Regions from separate parts of the Brevibacillus borstelensis genome, predicted to be linked through region 2. Evidence: riboswitches for the same ligand, from Rfam matches in the RefSeq annotation. Region 2 holds a riboswitch; each other region holds the start of a gene.
What was found. A riboswitch is a leader RNA that binds a small molecule or an ion and turns the genes downstream of it on or off. The one in region 2 is predicted to bind lysine.
Positions count from the first base shown of each region.

Region 1: another riboswitch for lysine. It lies ahead of V5G20_RS22200 (amino acid permease); the one in region 2 lies ahead of V5G20_RS19895 (aspartate kinase).
Region 3: another riboswitch for lysine. It lies ahead of dapD (2,3,4,5-tetrahydropyridine-2,6-dicarboxylate N-acetyltransferase); the one in region 2 lies ahead of V5G20_RS19895 (aspartate kinase).
Region 4: another riboswitch for lysine. It lies ahead of V5G20_RS01800 (transporter substrate-binding domain-containing protein); the one in region 2 lies ahead of V5G20_RS19895 (aspartate kinase).

Region 1 covers NZ_CP144922.1:4,638,145-4,642,590, reverse strand. The annotation lists gene V5G20_RS22205 (aminotransferase) at 1-999, shown strand, start outside; gene V5G20_RS22200 (amino acid permease) at 1,093-2,535, opposite strand; lysine riboswitch at 2,651-2,839, opposite strand; gene V5G20_RS22195 (cadherin-like beta sandwich domain-containing protein) at 3,218-4,446, shown strand, end outside.
Region 2 covers NZ_CP144922.1:4,129,833-4,134,278, forward strand. The annotation lists gene sdhA (succinate dehydrogenase flavoprotein subunit) at 1-279, opposite strand, end outside; gene V5G20_RS19885 (succinate dehydrogenase cytochrome b558 subunit) at 298-909, opposite strand; gene V5G20_RS19890 (DUF2507 domain-containing protein) at 1,311-1,757, shown strand; gene V5G20_RS19895 (aspartate kinase) at 1,939-3,180, opposite strand; lysine riboswitch at 3,404-3,591, opposite strand; gene uvrC (excinuclease ABC subunit UvrC) at 3,686-4,446, opposite strand, start outside.
Region 3 covers NZ_CP144922.1:2,280,175-2,284,620, forward strand. The annotation lists gene V5G20_RS10605 (EcsC family protein) at 1-211, shown strand, start outside; gene V5G20_RS10610 (GNAT family N-acetyltransferase) at 337-885, opposite strand; lysine riboswitch at 1,081-1,265, shown strand; gene dapD (2,3,4,5-tetrahydropyridine-2,6-dicarboxylate N-acetyltransferase) at 1,356-2,066, shown strand; gene V5G20_RS10620 (aspartate aminotransferase family protein) at 2,081-3,292, shown strand; gene V5G20_RS10625 (N-acetyldiaminopimelate deacetylase) at 3,297-4,433, shown strand.
Region 4 covers NZ_CP144922.1:341,568-346,013, forward strand. The annotation lists gene V5G20_RS01790 (DUF418 domain-containing protein) at 1-932, opposite strand, end outside; gene V5G20_RS01795 (hypothetical protein) at 1,404-1,682, shown strand; lysine riboswitch at 1,823-2,008, shown strand; gene V5G20_RS01800 (transporter substrate-binding domain-containing protein) at 2,122-2,958, shown strand; gene V5G20_RS01805 (amino acid ABC transporter permease) at 3,044-3,784, shown strand; gene V5G20_RS01810 (amino acid ABC transporter ATP-binding protein) at 3,805-4,446, shown strand, end outside.

The DNA of each region.
Region 1 (4,446 bases), 510 kb from region 2:
GGCTATACGGCCTACACGTCCAATGCCGGGCTGTTGGAGCTCAGAAAAGAAATTCACAAATACCTGGAGGAGCGCTTCTTTGTTTCGTATCATCCGGAGACAGAAATGCTGATCACTGTCGGGGCCAGTGAAGCGATTGACATCGCGCTGCGCGCCATCATCGACCCGGGCGACGAGGTGCTGGTGGTCGAGCCCTGCTACGTATCATACGAGCCGGTTATCCGGCTGGCTGGCGGGGAGCCTGTCTTCCTGCGGACGAACGCTGAGCAGCAATTCAAGCTGACGCCGGAGGAGCTGGAAGCCCACATCAGCCCGCGGACCAAAGCGATTATCTTCTGCTACCCGAACAACCCGACGGGCAGCACGATGACTGCCGAGGAGTGGAGCAAGCTGCTTCCGGTGATTGAAAAGCACGATCTGCTGGTCATCTCCGACGAGATTTACGCCGAGCTGACCTATGGAAGAATGCACGACAGCATCGCGGCTCTGCCGGGGATGAAGGACCGGACGATCTTGATTTCCGGCTTTTCCAAGGCATTTGCGATGACGGGATGGCGGCTCGGCTATGTCTGCGCTTCTCCCGACCTGCTTGCGGGGATGCTGAAAATCCATCAGTACACGATGCTGTGCGCGCCGGTAATGGCTCAAATGGCTGCCTTGGAAGCGCTGCGTCACGGACAGGCAGACATGGAGCGGATGGTGGAGAGCTACCGTCAGCGCCGCAATTTCGTCGTTCAAGGGTTTCAGGACATCGGCCTGGCCTGCCATGAGCCGGAGGGAGCCTTCTACGCGTTTCCTTCCATTCGCTCTACGGGCCTGGAGGCAGCCGAATTTGCCGAACGCCTGCTGATGGAGGAAAAGGTGGCAGTGGTGCCGGGTGATGTGTTTGGCGACTGCGGCAAGGGCCATATTCGCTGCTCCTATGCGACTTCGCTGGAACAGCTGCAAAAGGCGCTGGAGCGGATGGGACGTTTTGTCCAAAAGGTTTCTGCCAAATAAGATTGGCGTGCATGGAAAAAGGCCGGGAGCTGATCCCGGCCTTGCCTGTTGGATGGTGAGCACATCATTGCAGGAGAGCAGGAGAGCCGCCGCTTATGATTGCTCGTTGGTCAAATCCACTTTGTGCAGCGGAACGACCTTGGTTTTTTTCGTGTATTTGTAGCCCAGCCAGACGAGGATGAAGAGCGGCAGGCCGATGTACGATACAAGTGCGCCGCCCCAGTCGATCGTCTCGCCGGTAAAGGCGGTGTAGTTTTGGCCAAGCACGACGATGAGGCAGATGATGAAGGCGAGGATCGGTCCAAACGGGAACCATTTCGCCCGGTAAGGCAGTTGCTTCAGATCGTAGCCTTGTGCCAGATACGCCTTGCGGAAGCGGTAGTGGCTCACCGCAATCCCGAGCCAGGCGATAAAGCCGGACATCCCGGAAGCATTCAAGAGCCAGACGTAGACGGTGCCATCCCCGAACAGCGAGGACAGAAAGGCAAACATCCCGATAAGCGTTGTCAGCAGGAGGGCGTTGGTCGGCACGCCGCGGCTGTTCACTTTGGCAAAAAGCTTGGGAGCTCTTCCTTCTTTGGCGAGAACATACAGCATCCGCGTAGACGCGTACATCCCGGAGTTGCCCGCCGAGAGGACGGATGTCAAAATGACGGCGTTCATGACAGAAGCGGCAAAGGCAAACCCCGCTTTTTCAAACACCAGCGTGAACGGGCTGACTGCAATGTCCGTAATGTCGCTGTTTATGAGATTCGGATTGTCGTACGGGATCAGCATCCCGATGACGAAGATCGCAAAAATATAGAACAGCAGGATGCGCCAAAAGATTTGCTTGATGGCTTTCGGAATGTTGCGGGCCGGGTCCTCGCTCTCGCCTGCGGCAATCCCGACCAGCTCGGTTCCCTGGAAGGAAAAGCCGGCGATCATGAAGACGCCGAGCATCGCCATAAAGCCGCCGCTGAACGGCGCATCTCCCTTGGTAAAGTTGTGGAAGCCGACTGCTTCGCCGCCCATAATGCCAAAAATCATCAATACGCCGACGATGATAAAGATGATGACCGTACTTACTTTGATCAAGGAAAACCAATATTCGGATTCGCCGTATCCTTTTACTGATAACATATTTAAGCCAAACATAAGGACGAGGAAAAGCGCGCTCCAGAGAATGGACGGCGTGTCCGGGAACCAGTATTTCATGATGAGCGCACCGGCTGAAAGCTCGACGGCAATCGTGATCGCCCAGTTGTACCAGTAATTCCATCCGAGCGCGAAGCCGAGGGACGGATCGACAAATTTGGACGCATAAGTGCTGAAGGAGCCGGATACCGGCATGAACGCCGCCATCTCACCGAGGCTCGTCATCAGGAAAAAGACCATCAGGCTGATCGCTATATAGGCAACCAAAGCACCGCCCGGACCGGCAGAGTGAATGGAGCCGCCGCTCGCCAGGAAAAGTCCGGTACCGATCGATCCGCCGATGGCGATCATCGTCAAGTGACGGGCTTTCAATCCGCGTTGCAATTGATTGGAAGACATAAAATAAAAACACGACCTTTCTCTTGATTTGCGGGAAGGAAGGCCGGAAATAAAAATACCACCACAAGCCAAAAACGGCAAAAGGGCGGTATGATCCAATCCCCACCAAGCCTTCACGGAAGATAGCACACCACGCTTGCTCGGCTGGCAAACGTGACAGTTCTGTCCCTTGTCGGGTACAGCCCCAGCCTGTGTGTACAGAGAATACACGGCAGACTTCGGCAGCTTTTCCTTCTTCTGGAGTCATCAATCTTCTCTGGATCTCGTACAGAATAATATAAAAGCCGCGACCTCTATCCTCATCGTGTCTGATGAGGATAATTGCTATGAGATTATGTTATGGTTCAAGTATATGGGTTTTTCCTTTAAAATCAAGTGTGATTTTGTGGCAGTGAGGTCCGGGACATCGCGACGGTCTATTATTTTTGGTTTATCGAAGCTGGAGAAGGGTACGAAGGAAAAGAGGGCCATGCTCTGACAGTATGAAGATTATGGTGTGGATATGACAGCTAATGGGATCGCAGGCTGCAAAAAAATGTGTAACAGATGCTACAAAAACCATCTAGTCATCTGAGTCTTTATTCATGGTAAAATAGTACCATAATTAGGAATGTTAGATGTCTTCCCTTCAAAGACACTGCATAGCTCGAACGCAAATAAAGGAAAGAGGTGAGCCGTTTTCATGAAGCGGAGTCTGCATCGACTGTTTTTGATGTGCCTCGCATTTCTGATCTGCTTTACCGGTTTTTCGCTGGAATGGACAAGCAGTCCTGCTATGGCTGCGTCGGCGGTAAATCGCACGAACGATCCGTTAAACGGGGATTGGTCCAAGCCGTATGCCGTAAAGTACGATACGACAGAGGCCGATCTGATGGTCCGGGTCGGGGATATCGACAATCTGGGCGGAGGCTGGCCGAACGGCTACGATCCATTTTCGGGAAAAAGCACAGGGGCCCCATATCCGAAAGTAACTCACCAGCCGACCGATCCGGCAGGAACGGACCAGCTGATGGTGATCAGCTCCTTTCAATATCCGGATTTGCGGAACCCCAAAAATGATGCCAATGATCATGTGGCGGACGGCTATACCCGAAACAATTACAGCAAGACAGCCAATCCGGTCGTTCCCATCAAGGTAACCTTTGACACGAAAAACACCCCGATCGAAGGGGCCATTCTCCAGATGTTCATCAATGACTATCAGCCGCGGAAGTATCCGGGGCGGGTCAAATATACAGCCGAGCTGAACGGCGTCCGGGCGCCGTTTCTGGAGAACGTTATCAACTCGCTCAACCAGCATGGGCCGATCGGAAAGCTGATCAGCGTCCAAATTCCGGATGAATACCTGCCGCTCTTGAAGGACGGAAGCCTGACCATCCTTCTCGATGACAAGACGACGCGAAATCCGTACGGAGACGGCGCAGCCATCGATTTTGTCAAGCTGCTGATCAATCTCGGAGAGTACAAGCACACCGGTACGATCAAAGGCAAGGTTACGGATTCGGGCTCGCCTCCCAAGCCGCTCGCGGGTGCTGTCGTATCTGCCGGGGGAATTGTTTCGGCAGTGACGAATGCGAAAGGCGAGTACATCCTCCAGGATGTCCCCGCAGGTCTGGTCTCTGTGGAAGCGGCCAAGGACGGGTACATCCCGCAGCTCAAGCTGATTGAAAACTTTGAGGCAGGAGACACCGCTATACTGGACTTTCAGCTCGCCCCGCAGCCAAGCGACAACGCCTACCTGCAAAATCTGACGGTAAAAGGGGAGACACTGGTCCCGCTTGAGCCCGGCTTTGACAGGTCGCAAGGCAGCTATGACGTTCATTTGAACAGCCATGTCCAAACTGTTGCGATCACCCCCACGCTCGAAGACAGCAGGGCGAGCATGACCGTAAACGGAGAGGGTCATCAGAG
Region 2 (4,446 bases):
GATGATGCCGGGAGCGGCGTCACACATTGCTTTTACAGGCGGCTGGTTGGCCAGGAAGTCTCCCCCGTATACGGTGTCGTCAAAGTGTTCCCAGGTGGAGTCGCCTTCCCCTTTTGTATTAACGGCACCGTTGATACCGCCCTGCGCACATACGGAGTGGGATCGCTTTACCGGAACCAGGGAGAACAACTCGACGGGAACGCCTTTTTCTGCTGCTTTAATGGTAGCCATCAAGCCGGCCAAGCCACCACCGACAATGATCAGTTTACCTTTTGCCATGTATGAGTCCCCCTATCCCTATTGAATGAACGCTGCCATCGCGCTTAAGCCGATGAACGAAACGATAACGAAAATACCCATGGTTACGTAAGTGGCAATGCGTTGGGAACGCGGGCCGACAGTGATTCCCCAGTGAACGAGGAAAGACCAGATACCGTTGGAAAAGTGGAACACGGTGCTGAGAATCCCGATTGCGTAGAAAATGATCATTACAGGACTGCTCAGGATATTGGCCATCATGTCATAGTTGACTTCGGCACCCATCGCTTTTGGAATACGTGTCTCAAATACGTGCCATGCGATAAAGATGAGCGTGATAATACCTGTCAGGCGCTGCCACAGGAACATCTGGTTCCGGAATTGACTGAAGCTGCCGACGTTGTGCTTTGCTTGGAAAGCAATGTAGATCCCATACACAGCGTGGAACAGGATGGGAATGTAGATAAAGACAAATTCCAAGACAATCAAAAACGGAACATGTTCAATCAATCCTACGACCTCATTGAACGCTTCCGGTCCTCGGGTTGCCTGATAGTTCGCTGTCAAGTGGAACAAGAGAAACAGCCCGACTGGGAACAAACCGAGTAATGAGTGAAGCCTGTGACTCAAAAAGCTATGGCCTTTCGCCATACAGTGGTCCCCCTTTCAATTATATGTCGCGTCCTTTTCATAGAGCTTTTCTCCACTATCCTAACCCATTGCCACCATGGTTACACATAATCGAAGGGCGACTTTCTCCCTGGGCGTGGCAAATTGTGTCGGAATACGGAAAAAAGTTGGGCAAAACGTTGACCAAAACCAATTGTACTCCTGTCTTTATAGAGCGTCAAGACAATGAATAGACTAATTCTATTTTTAGAATGGACTAAAAAAATTTGCTATTTTCTATGAATCTGTCATATCTCGCTTCTCTTTCTCATATTACTATATCAAGTAACAAACCAGACCGCATTCTCTCGCAGGCCTCGGTGCAAAACCTTTGCAAAAAGGGACAAGCACCGGCCGCCTGTGCTAGAAAAGGAGGCATCCCGGTGAAAGAACAGGAACAACTCGGGGCACTGCTCCCCTCCCGTGTCATTACCGACATCGAACGCATTCACATGCCCTACCTGGGCTATCATCTGCTTCGCGAAAAACTGACAAGCACTCTTTTGGGAGAAAGCGAGCAAGCCATTCTCCACTGGCTGGGAAAAGACATTGGCCGTCAGATTCCGATCCAGTCCGCAGCGGGCCTCGTCATGCCTTTTATCAGGCTGGGCCTCGGCAAGCTGGATGTCCTGGAGGAGGGAGAGCGTCATTATCGATATCGATTGACGCACACGATTTTTTCATACATGCCGCCTGAACGAATTTTGCGCTCTCTGGCCCTGGAATGCGGAATCATTGCCGGAGCCGTCAACAGGTGGCAGGGCAGGGAGCCGGAGGTGCGAATGGAGCTGGCCGAGAAGGGGAGCGTCTTGATCTCTTTGGCTGTTTGAATGCGTGATTCTTCTGGTGCCATCACCTGAACAAAAGTCCCGGATCAGCTTCCCTATATTTATATAGAAGAAACAGGAAAATGGAATCAAATGCGCCTCGCTGCAATGAACAGCCAGACGGTCATATTTAACCCCCCTCTTCAACGAAAAGGGGGGAGGCGACTCTTGTATGTGGTTGTGCTTACAAACTGTGCACCACGGCTTCTTCGCTTACGTCCAAGCCGTAGGCCGTATGCAAGCTGCGAACTGCCAGTTCCGTAAGTTCTGCGGGAATCACGCAAGAAACCTTGATGTCGGAGGTGGATACCATTTTGATCGTGATGTCCTGCTCGGCCAAGACGCGGAACATCTCGGCGGCAACCCCCGGATTGTTCACCATGCCGGCACCGACGATCGATACCTTGGTCAGGCCCTCTTCATGATCGACTTTTTCAAAGCCAAGCCCTGCCTGATTGGAGGAGAGGGTTTCCAGCGCTTTTGGCAGGTCGCTGGCAGCCACCGTGAACGAGATGTTCGTCACGTCCGCATCATAGGAGCTTTGGATAATGATGTCTACGTTTACCTGGTTGTCAGCCAGCGTATTGAAGAGGCGGGACAGGGTTCCCACTCGCGCAGGCATGCCCACGACCGTCAGTTTTGCCACATCTTCATCATGTGCCACGCCGCTTACTACTCTTCCTGTTTCCATATTGGCAACCTCCTCTACGTACGTACCTTCTTCAGCCGTAAAACTGGATCGGACGACGAGCCGCACTTTGTATGTTTTGGCCGCTTCCACAGAGCGCGGGTGAAGAACACCGGCCCCCAGATTGGCCAGCTCCAGCATTTCGTCATATGAGATACTGTCCAGCTTTTGCGCGGACGGAACGACCCGCGGATCGGCCGTATACACGCCGGCCACATCCGTAAAGATCTCGCATCTGTCGGCATTCAGGCCGGCTGCAAGCGCTACGGCAGAAGTATCGGAACCGCCTCGTCCCAATGTGGTTATTTCTCCTTCGGCACTGACCCCTTGAAACCCTGCCACAATGACGACACGTCCCCGGGCCAGTTCCTTTTGAATCCGCTCGGTTTTGATTTCCGTGATCCGCGCTTTGCTGTGGATCGCTTCTGTTGTGACACCAGCCTGCCAGCCGGTGAGAGAAATGGCGTCATAGCCGCGCTGATGCAGAGCCATGGACAAAAGTGCGATGGAGACCTGTTCACCTGTCGCCAAGAGCATATCCATCTCGCGCTCCGAAGGGTAGGCGGAAATTTGTTTGGCCATATCCACCAGCACATCTGTCGACTTGCCCATCGCGGATACGACAATGACCATATCATGGCCCGCTTTTTTATATTCAATAATCCGGTCTGCTACTCGAAAAATGCGTTCAATGCTACCAACGGAGGTCCCTCCGTATTTCTGCACGATCAACCCCATGCGGCTTCTCTCCCTTTTCCTTGAATAGACCAATGTCTCTATGGATATTCTCTGTCGAAACGAAACGTTGCATGAGTCTTTTCCTTATCAAAAAAGGCAACGACAAGGAAAATACCTGCCGTTGCCTACGTAATAGACAATATCGGTTCCTCCTTCCCTGGACCACGCAAGCCGCTGGCACAAAGCATGACAGTACAGCCCCTGTCATCTACACGCAGCAGACTCGTGAGATAGCTCTCCATCCGGCAATGGGGTATTGCTCGGATGACAGTCCTGTATTTGTTCAACACAGGCCCAGCACGCAAGGAAGCGGGTCTTCCCTCCGTACTTCGGCGAATCCCCCTTTCCGCTACCCGTCAACGATCCCGATCTCAGGGTGGTACTCATGGTTTTCGCGCCTCTACCTCACTCCAATAAAGGGAAGTGAGGTTACATATTCTGTTTGAAAGGGATTATATCACGCAAAAGGCAACGGTTCAAATATTATTTTGAACAATTTCTCAGCTCACATCTTCCTGAGATGGGCGATAATCTCCCGGGCCAGCTTGTCGCCAATCCCGAGCTGCCTGAAATCCTCGACAGTCGCCTCTTTCATCTTTTTCAGCGAACCAAAATGCTGGAACAGAAGCTTGCGCCGTTTTTCGCCGATGCCGGGAATGTCGTCCAACTGGGAAGAGAGCATCGTCTTTGTCCGGGCCTGCCGGTGAAACGTAATCGCAAATCGGTGGACCTCATCCTGCACGCGCTGGAGCAGGTAAAACTCATAGCTGTCCCGCTTCAGCTCGACCGGCTCGGGCGGATTCCCGTAGAGGAGCTGGGCAGTCTTGTGCTTTTCATCCTTGGCCAGACCGCATACCGGGATGTAGAGCCCCAATTCATTTTCCAGCACATCCATCGCAGCGCTGATCTGTCCTTTGCCTCCGTCAATTACGATCAGGTCGGGCAGCGTCTGGTTTTCCTTCAGCAGGCGCGTGTACCGGCGCCGGACTACCTCGCGCATCGAGCCGTAGTCATCCGGCCCCTCGACGCTTTTGATCTTGAATTTCCGGTACTCTTTTTTGTCCGGGCGTCCATCCGTAAACACGACCATCGCAGAGACCGGCTCTGTCCCCTGAATGTTGGAGTTGTCAAACGCTTCGATCCGGTGCGGGGTTCCGATCCCGAGAATATGGCCCAGATTGTGCACAGCCTGAATCGTCCGGGCATCGTCCTTGGACATGAGCGCAAATTTCTCCTGCAGGGCGATGCGGGCATTCTCGCTGGCCA
Region 3 (4,446 bases), 1.8 Mb from region 2:
GGATGTACTCTCTCAGCTTCAGGGCTGGCGAGAGGTAGTGGTGACCTACACGGAAAATTTCGGGTGGAAAAAGCTGTTTCAGATCGTACCGGTCGCGGGAATGCTCTTCGGCGCTTATCTGAATCGCTCGTCTGTCCGTGACGTGGCGGAGACGGGCATGATGCTGTATCGCAAGAGAAGGATTCTCGAGCGGCTTGGCACGGAGGCGTAGCTGTAGTGTGAACAAAAGCCCAAATGGCCGAATCGGCCGAACAAATTGCCCAGCCAAACGCCGAACCGAATTATTGAACCGATTTTCTGAATTGCAACCGTCCAGATTAAGTGATGCTGCCGCTCCTACGTCGTCTCCAGCTCCTCGGCGGTAATGGCAAAGATCAGGTGATCCTCCCATTTACCGTTGATTTGCAAATAGCGAAGCGACAGTCCTTCTTCGCGAAATCGGTTTTTCGCAAGAACCTTGATCGAGCCTGTATTGCGCGGCATGACCGCAGCTTGAACCCGGTGAAGCTTTGCTTCGGTAAACGCAAATCGGATGACTTCTCCTACTGCTCTGGTCATTATTCCTTTGCCGTTATGAGATTGATCGAGGAAATAGCCGAGTGTAGCGTTTTGCCAGGCTCCGCGCACGATATTGGAGAGGTTGACGCGGCCGACGAGGGTTTGATCAGGGCCGACGAAAATGCCGAACGAATAGCCTGTCCCTTCGCGAAAGCTTCGCTCTGCCTCCTCCAACTGCTGGTACTGCGCTTCAATTGTGTAAAAAGAAGCGGGGCGGATGGGTTCAAAAGGCTGCAGAAATTGGTGGTTTTGTTGCCGCAAAGAGGCCAGGGCAGGGGCATCGCTTGCAGACAAGGGACGAACAAGAAACGCAGAAGGTGCAAACATCTTCAGGTTCAGCCTCCTATTCACATATAGGGTGGATGGAAAGTTTAGCATGAATCAGGACTGTTGAAAAGAGGGAAAAGGGAGTCGCTGACAATGCCGTCCAGCAGGAGCGGCCCACTCTCGATTCAACAGTTGCCACCGGGTACGGAATTTGGTACAGTACAGGGTAAGTAAAGCTGAACAATTGCATATTGCCTTCTAAATAGAGGCGCGCTGCGGATGAGTACTTCTTTTCATCAGGAATGGGGAAAGGGAAGAGGAGAAAAGGCCAAAGCGCCGAAGTTCTGGCCGCATCCCCATTGGCGGCAGGGCTGGGGTGCTCGTGAATAATGATCATCCTGTCATAGGAGAAGTTTCTCTTATGGAGCGCTATTTACGTTTGCTTGTCCGGTATCAAAAAGCAATGAGTATAGCGTTTGCACTCATTGCTTTTTCTACATTCATTTCAAGAAAAGTGGAGGAGAAGTACTGTGAACATGATGGATGCCAATGAAATTATCTCGTTTATTCAAAAAAGCGAAAAGAAAACGCCTGTAAAGGTATACCTCAAAGGGGATTTGGACGGCATCGACTTCGGTCCCAGCGCAAAAGCCTTTTTGAACGGCGGCACGGGAGTCGTTTTCGGGGAGTGGAAGGAAATCCAGCCTGTTCTGGAGCAGCATGCGGATAAAATCGCGGATTATGTAGTGGAGAGCGACCGCCGCAACTCTGCGATTCCGCTTTTGGATACAAAAAACATTCAGGCACGCATTGAGCCAGGCGCAATCATTCGCGACCAGGTGAGCATCGGCAACAACGCTGTCATCATGATGGGAGCTTCCATCAACATCGGAGCCGTCATCGGAGAAGGCACCATGATCGACATGAACGTCGTCGTCGGCGGACGCGGAACGATCGGGAAAAATTGCCACATCGGCGCAGGTGCTGTCATTGCCGGCGTGATCGAACCGCCATCTGCGTCTCCGGTCGTTATCGAAGACGATGTCGTGGTAGGAGCAAATGCGGTCATTTTGGAAGGGGTTCGCGTCGGAAAAGGCTCCGTTGTAGCCGCAGGAGCTGTCGTTATCGAGGACGTTCCGCCGAATGTGGTAGTAGCTGGTACGCCCGCACGCATTATCAAGCAAATCGACGAAAAGACACGCTCCAAGACGGAGATCAAGCAGGAGCTGAGACAGCTGTAAGGGAGAGGGTAGGCATGGACTGGCGTTCGCTTGATCAACAATACATCGTCTCTACGTACAAAAGACTGCCGATCGCTATCGCCAAGGGCGAGGGAAATTACCTCTACGACACGAATGGCAAGGGATATCTCGATTTGTTTACCGGACTTGCCGTAAACGTGCTCGGCCACTCTCACCCGCGGATTATTCAGGCCCTGCGGGAGCAAGGGGAGCAATTTTTGCACATCTCCAATATTTTCCTCAATCCCCCTGCGATCAAGCTGGCGCAGAGGCTGATCGAGCATACCATCCCGGGGAAAGTCTTCTTTACCAATTCCGGAGCAGAAGCGACCGAGGCGGCTATCAAGCTGATTCACAAATGGACGGCTGCCGAAGGTACGGGACGCTCAGGCATCGTGGTTCTGTCCAACAGCTTTCACGGCCGGACATTGGGAGCTCTTCGCCTGACCAGACAGCCTCACGTCTATCAGGATTTTCCTCAGCCCGATTTTCCGGTCTATGAGCTGAAGGCAGGAGACATTGATCAGCTTCGCGCTGTCTGTGAGGAACGCCGTCCTGCTGCCGTTTTGATGGAGCCGGTGCTGGGCTCGGGCGGTGTCGTCCCTCTGGCTGAAAGCTATTTGCAGGAAGTGGCGGCGATCTGCCAGGCGACAGGCACTTTGTTTGCAATGGATGAGATTCAGACAGGAATGGGACGGACAGGCAAATTATTCGCTTTTCAACACGCTGCTGTGACACCGGACCTCATTCTTTTTGCCAAAGGAGTAGGGGGCGGGCTTCCGCTCGGGGGTGTCATCGCAGGCGAAAAACTGCAAGACTTGTTCAAGCCGGGTGATCACGGCACCACGTTTGCGCCGTCACCGCTCTCTGCCGCCTTGGGGAATGCAGTTCTGGACGAACTGTTGGACGCAGCGTTCCAAAGTCAATTGCAGGATGTGACGCAATACCTGTGGGATCGTTTGGAAGATCTGCGGGCAGCCTTTCCTGAGCAGCTGCAATCGCTTCGCGGAAAGGGAATGATGGTGGGAATCCCGCTCTCGGTTTCACCGGAGGAAGTAAGCCGGCTTCAGCAAAATTTGCTGGAGGAGGGGATTTTGGTCGATGTTACGCAAAAAACCATTGTCCGTTTGCTCCCGCCGCTTACGCTGACCCGCGGAGATGTCGATCGTTTTATGGAAGCCTTCACCCGCGAAATGAGCCAGTTGGCGGCCGGAAAGGAGGCGTAGCAGCGTGAGTGTTTCGACGTTTGTCCGTATCCGCAGAGATCTGCATCAAATTCCCGAGCCCGGGTTCGCGGAGTTCAAGACACAGCGTTACCTGCTCGATTATCTGGAGCAGCTCCCTGCAGAGCGGTTTGAGCTCAAGACATGGAAGACAGGCATTCTCGTAAAAGTGGCAGGCCGCAATCCGAAAAGAACGATCGCCTGGCGCGCGGACATGGACGGGCTTCCCATCACGGAAGAGACCTCCTATCCATTCCGCTCCAGGCACGAAGGGTATATGCACGCATGCGGACACGATATGCACATGGCGATTGGCCTCGGCATTCTGACGCATTTCGTCCATCATCCCATTGACGACGATCTCCTCTTTATCTTCCAGCCTGCAGAAGAAGGACCTGGCGGAGCCAAGCCGATGATGGAGAGCGAGGAGTTTGGAGAATGGCGGCCGGATTGCATTTTTGCCCTGCACATCGCTCCAGAGTATCCCGTAGGCCATATCGCGACAAAGCCAGGCATTCTGTTTGCCAACACATCCGAATTGATGATTGATCTGGTCGGAAAAGGCGGACACGCGGCATTTCCGCATAAGGCAAACGACATGGTAGTCGCGGCAAGCCATCTGGTGACCCAGCTGCAGTCGGTCATCTCCCGCAATATTGATCCGCTGGATTCGGCTGTCATTACGGTCGGGAAGATTGAGGGAGGTACGCGGCAGAACATCATCGCGGAGAAGGCAAGACTGGAAGGGACGATCCGGACGTTTTCCACCGATTCCATGACCCGGGTGAAGGACCGGATTGAAGCCCTGGTCAAAGGGGTGGAAGCGGGATTCGAGTGCAAGGCCGAGATCGATTACGGCTGCGGCTATGCTCAGGTGTACAATCACGAGGAAATGACCCTTCAGTTTATGGACTGGGTGAGGGGAAATCTGCCCGACGTCACCCTTGTACACTGCGCGGAAGCGATGACCGGTGAGGATTTTGGCTTTTTCTTGACCGAAATTCCCGGATTCCTGTTCTGGCTGGGAGCGGATACCCCTTATGGACTTCACCACTCCAAGATCGAGCCGGATGAGCAGGCGATTGAAGTCGCCATCGACGTAGTGACCCGATATTTTACATGGCTCTCCGATCAGCAGGCATGACCGGATAAAACAT
Region 4 (4,446 bases), 1.8 Mb from region 2:
ATGACATAGCAGCTTAAAGACATTTTTCCGGCATTTTCAAGAAGGCCCCAAAGCCAATTCAACTTCGTATATTGTATCATTCTTCCAATAATCGCCAAATACCCTACGGAAAGAAGGGGCGCGAATAAATAGCGAACAGGGAGATCAAAAACGCCTCCAGGGATAAAAATCAACAGGTTTAAAGGCAAGCCGATAAACATTCCCAGTTTGAAAAGCTTGTCGCGCTGTTTTTTGCCGTTCTCATCTTGAGAAAAGACCCCCGCACGCATGAAGCGAACGCCAAGCAAAAATAAAAAGACATTCATGGGAATCGTGAAGATCGCTTCCAATCTAAGCGGGACGAAATGAGACAGGCGATAATGGACTTGCTGCAGCCAAGAGCCGTCTCTATAAAGAGCGATGACTTCGTCAGAACCGCGCAGTGTCATATTGGCATCAATCAGACTAATCACCAGGATCCCCAGGATGGCAGTTGCATGCAGGCTTCCAAGCACTTTCATCGTTATGGATATCAAGCGGTCGCCGCCTTTGACGATGTAGGCGACGATCATTGCAGTTATGCCATAGCTCATTAAGATGTCATACTCCATGACCAGGGTAAAATGCAGCAAGCCTTCCAGGAATAAAAGCGAGGATACCCAAATATAGATTCCAGGCCAAGCGTTCCCTTTGCGAATGGCTTGCTGATATTTTAGCTCAAGTCCTACTCCAAACATGATTGTCAACAATCCCAGCAGCTTCCCGTTGACGAGAAATAACACGATCATCCTGATGAGATCGTCTTTTGCCCACCACCCAGAATAATCATATGTCGTAAGGTAGGTAAGATCCCCCAAATGGGCGAAAATCCATATGTTTGTCCCTAACGTCCCGAGGATTGCAAAGCCTCGCAGAATATCAAGAAGACGGATTCTTTCTTTGCGTTGTTCCATATCCCTCACCCTTTTGCGTATGAATTTCATGTAGTCTTAGTGTAGCCATGAAAAGAGCGAGGGAACATTCACACCTGTAAAGAGATGTTTATGACTCGTGTCATAAAGTTTGTAACAAGCAATCAAATCAAGCCGTTTGCTGGTCGGCCTCAGCTGGTGGAATTGGCTCAAGGCTGTTTTCCAAGGGACAGGAAGAGGATGGGAGTCCCCGCTATGGTAAGTAACAAATGATAAAATACGGGTGATGCTATGTTTATAAGGAGATTGGTACCGTTCGTCGTCTGTTTCCTGCTGGCTGCTTGTGCGAGCTCTACTGTAAGCATTGATAAAATAAAAAAACTGAGCTTTCAAGTATTCTTACCGGAGTCTCTGCCGGATGGTTATACTGAACAAAAAACGCTCTTGGATCTAAATGAAGGGTCTCTCTTAATCTCGTACGTAAACAGCGATACGTACATTGAACTTCTGCAAATGAAGAAACCAACATACGACTACCATCCGATGATCGAGTGGTACGCAAATAAAGGCAACAGTCAGAAATCCGATGATCGGTTTGAGATAGTCGGCAATTATGTGGTCGATATGGATAATTCGTTAAACAAACAAGGTGTGTGGGAAGCAGTATTTCTGCCGAAACAAGACTTGGACAGTCAGACGAAATACAACGAGCTTCGCTATTATCATCTGCAGTCAAACAGCAACGAAGAAGAGCGGAAAACATTCATGGAGAGCCTCGCCCCCATACATTGATGAGAGGAATAAGTCTTTTTGCGCATACAGGAACGCAAAAAATAGTCTGCCAGCATCATTTGGAGAAAAGACCCAGGTTGACAGAATTAACATAACATTGTAAACTCAAAAACATAATTGAATATGGACCTCACTTAAAACAGTGAGGTAGAGGTTGCGATATTTAACAGTCCTTGGCGGAGTTCGAGAAAGCGTTGATGCCAGGGAGAAGGAAATGTCGCCGAAGCTTGCAATATTTCTCGGTATTGCATTGCTGGGTCTGCAGTTAAGAGCTGCAGGACTGTCTCAATAAATGACCCGATTTATTGAGTTGTGCTATCTCATCTGGGAAAAGAGAGGTATTTGGGCAACTATGTTTGTAGTGCGACCTGAGTCTATCTCAGGTCGCTTTTTGCATTTTTTCAGCCAAAAAACCAGAAGCCAAAGGAGAAAATGAACCATGAAAAAACAGTCATCATTCATAGCTATGTTTCTATCCGCTGTACTTTTGCTCGCAGGATGTGGGGCAGGCGGAGGCAGCTCGCAATCTGCCTCAACCGATGAGGGAACATTCAAGGTAGGGATGGAAGCGGGATACGCTCCGTTCAACTGGACCCAAATGGACGATTCCAACGGTGCTGTGAAAATCGACGGCAATGCGGAGTACGCAGGCGGATACGATGTAGAAATTGCGAAAAAGATTGCGGATGGCCTGGGCAAAAAATTGGTCATCGTGAAAACGGAGTGGGATGGCCTTGTTCCTGCATTAACCTCCGGCAAAATCGATGCGATCATTGCAGGGATGTCTCCAACTGCAGAGCGCAAACAAACGATCGATTTCTCGGACAACTACTATAAATCCAATTTGGTCATGGTCGTGAAAAAAGGCGGAAAATACGAGAACGCTACTTCCATCCAGGATTTCAAAGGGGCAAAAGTGACTGCCCAATTGAATACATTCCACTATTCCGTGATCAATCAAATCGAGGGCGTCGTTCAGGAGCCTGCGATGGACAACTTCCCGGCGATGCGCGTAGCGCTTGAATCCGGAATGATTGACGGTTACGTCTCTGAGCGTCCGGAAGCCGTCAGTGCCTCCACGGCCAACCCGAACTTTGCCATGGTCGAGTTTACGGATGGATTTACGACCTCGGAAGATGATACGGCCATCGCTGTCGGCGTGAAAAAAGACAGTGAATGGACGAAAAAAATCAATGAGATTTTATCCGGCATTTCGGAGGAAGAGCGTACCAGGATCATGGATACAGCCATCAAAAATCAACCAGCAGCACAATAATCGCTTTCGAACCGGCTGCATCTCCATGCAGTCGGTTTTATGCGCATAGGGCAGGGGAGCTTCCCTGCATGAACGGAGGAGAACGATGAGCTTCGAGTGGATTGTAAAAATCATTTCCGAAAACTGGCCCATGTTCCTTCGCGGAGCGGGAATGACCCTATTCATCGCTTTGCTCGGAACGATTTTGGGAGCCATCATTGGCCTATTGATCGGGCTTATCCGGACGATCCCCGTTCCGGAGCGGGGAGCCAAAAGGGCGATTTTGAAAGCAGTCAATGCCATTCTAGCTACGTATATCGAATTTTTCCGGGGAACACCGATGATTGTGCAGGCGATGGTCATCTACTACGGTTCCGCCTTGGCGTTCGGGGTTGATATGGACCGGATTCTGGCCGCCGTCTTCGTCGTGTCGATTAATACGGGAGCGTACATGGCCGAGATTGTTCGCGGCGGGATTATTTCGATTGACAAGGGACAGTTTGAAGCAGCCCATGCGATTGGGATGAATCACGTTCAAACGATGATGAATGTCGTGCTGCCGCAAGTGATTCGCAATATCCTGCCGGCAACGGGGAACCAGTTTGTCATCAATATCAAGGATACTTCCGTACTCAATGTCATTTCGGTCACCGAATTGTATTTCACGACCAAATCGATTGCCGGGAATAACTTCAGATATTTCGAGTCCTTTTTTGTTGCGTGTGTGATGTATTTCATCATGACCCTGATCGTCACGAAAATTTTGCGCTATTTCGAAAGAAAGCTGGAAGGCCCGGACAATTACGCCGTAATGGCGAATCCCGTGCAGGCAGAAGGCAAGAAATAATCGAGGAAGGAGGCGAGCATATGGAGACCATCATAGAAATTAAACACGTCAACAAATACTTTGGCAGTCACGAGGTATTAAAGGACATCGATTTTTCGGTCAAAAAAGGAGAAGTCGTTACGATTATCGGTTCCTCCGGATCGGGCAAATCAACGCTGCTTCGATGCATCAATCTATTGGAAAAGCCGAGCGGCGGGGAAATTATGTATAAGGGTGAAAACATTTTAGACGAGAAGCACGACATTTTCACCTACCGCCGAAAGCTGGGCATGGTATTCCAGCAGTTTAACCTGTTCAATAATCACAATGTGCTGAGCAATTGCGTGGTCGGGCAAGTAAAGGTGTTAAAGCGATCCAAGGATGAAGCTGAAAAAGTCGCGATGAAGTATCTCAAAATTGTCGGGATGGACAAGTATGTGAACGCCAGGCCGAATCAATTGTCGGGCGGGCAAAAGCAGCGCGTGGCCATTGCGCGGGCTCTTTCCATGGAGCCGGATGTGATGCTGTTCGATGAACCGACATCGGCGCTTGACCCGGAAATGGTGGGCGAGGTGCTGAAGGTGATGAAGCAGCTTGCCGAATCCGGTCTGACGATGTTGATCGTCACGCATGAAATGGAGTTCGCAAAGGAAGTCTCCGATCGCGTGGTCTTTATGGACAAG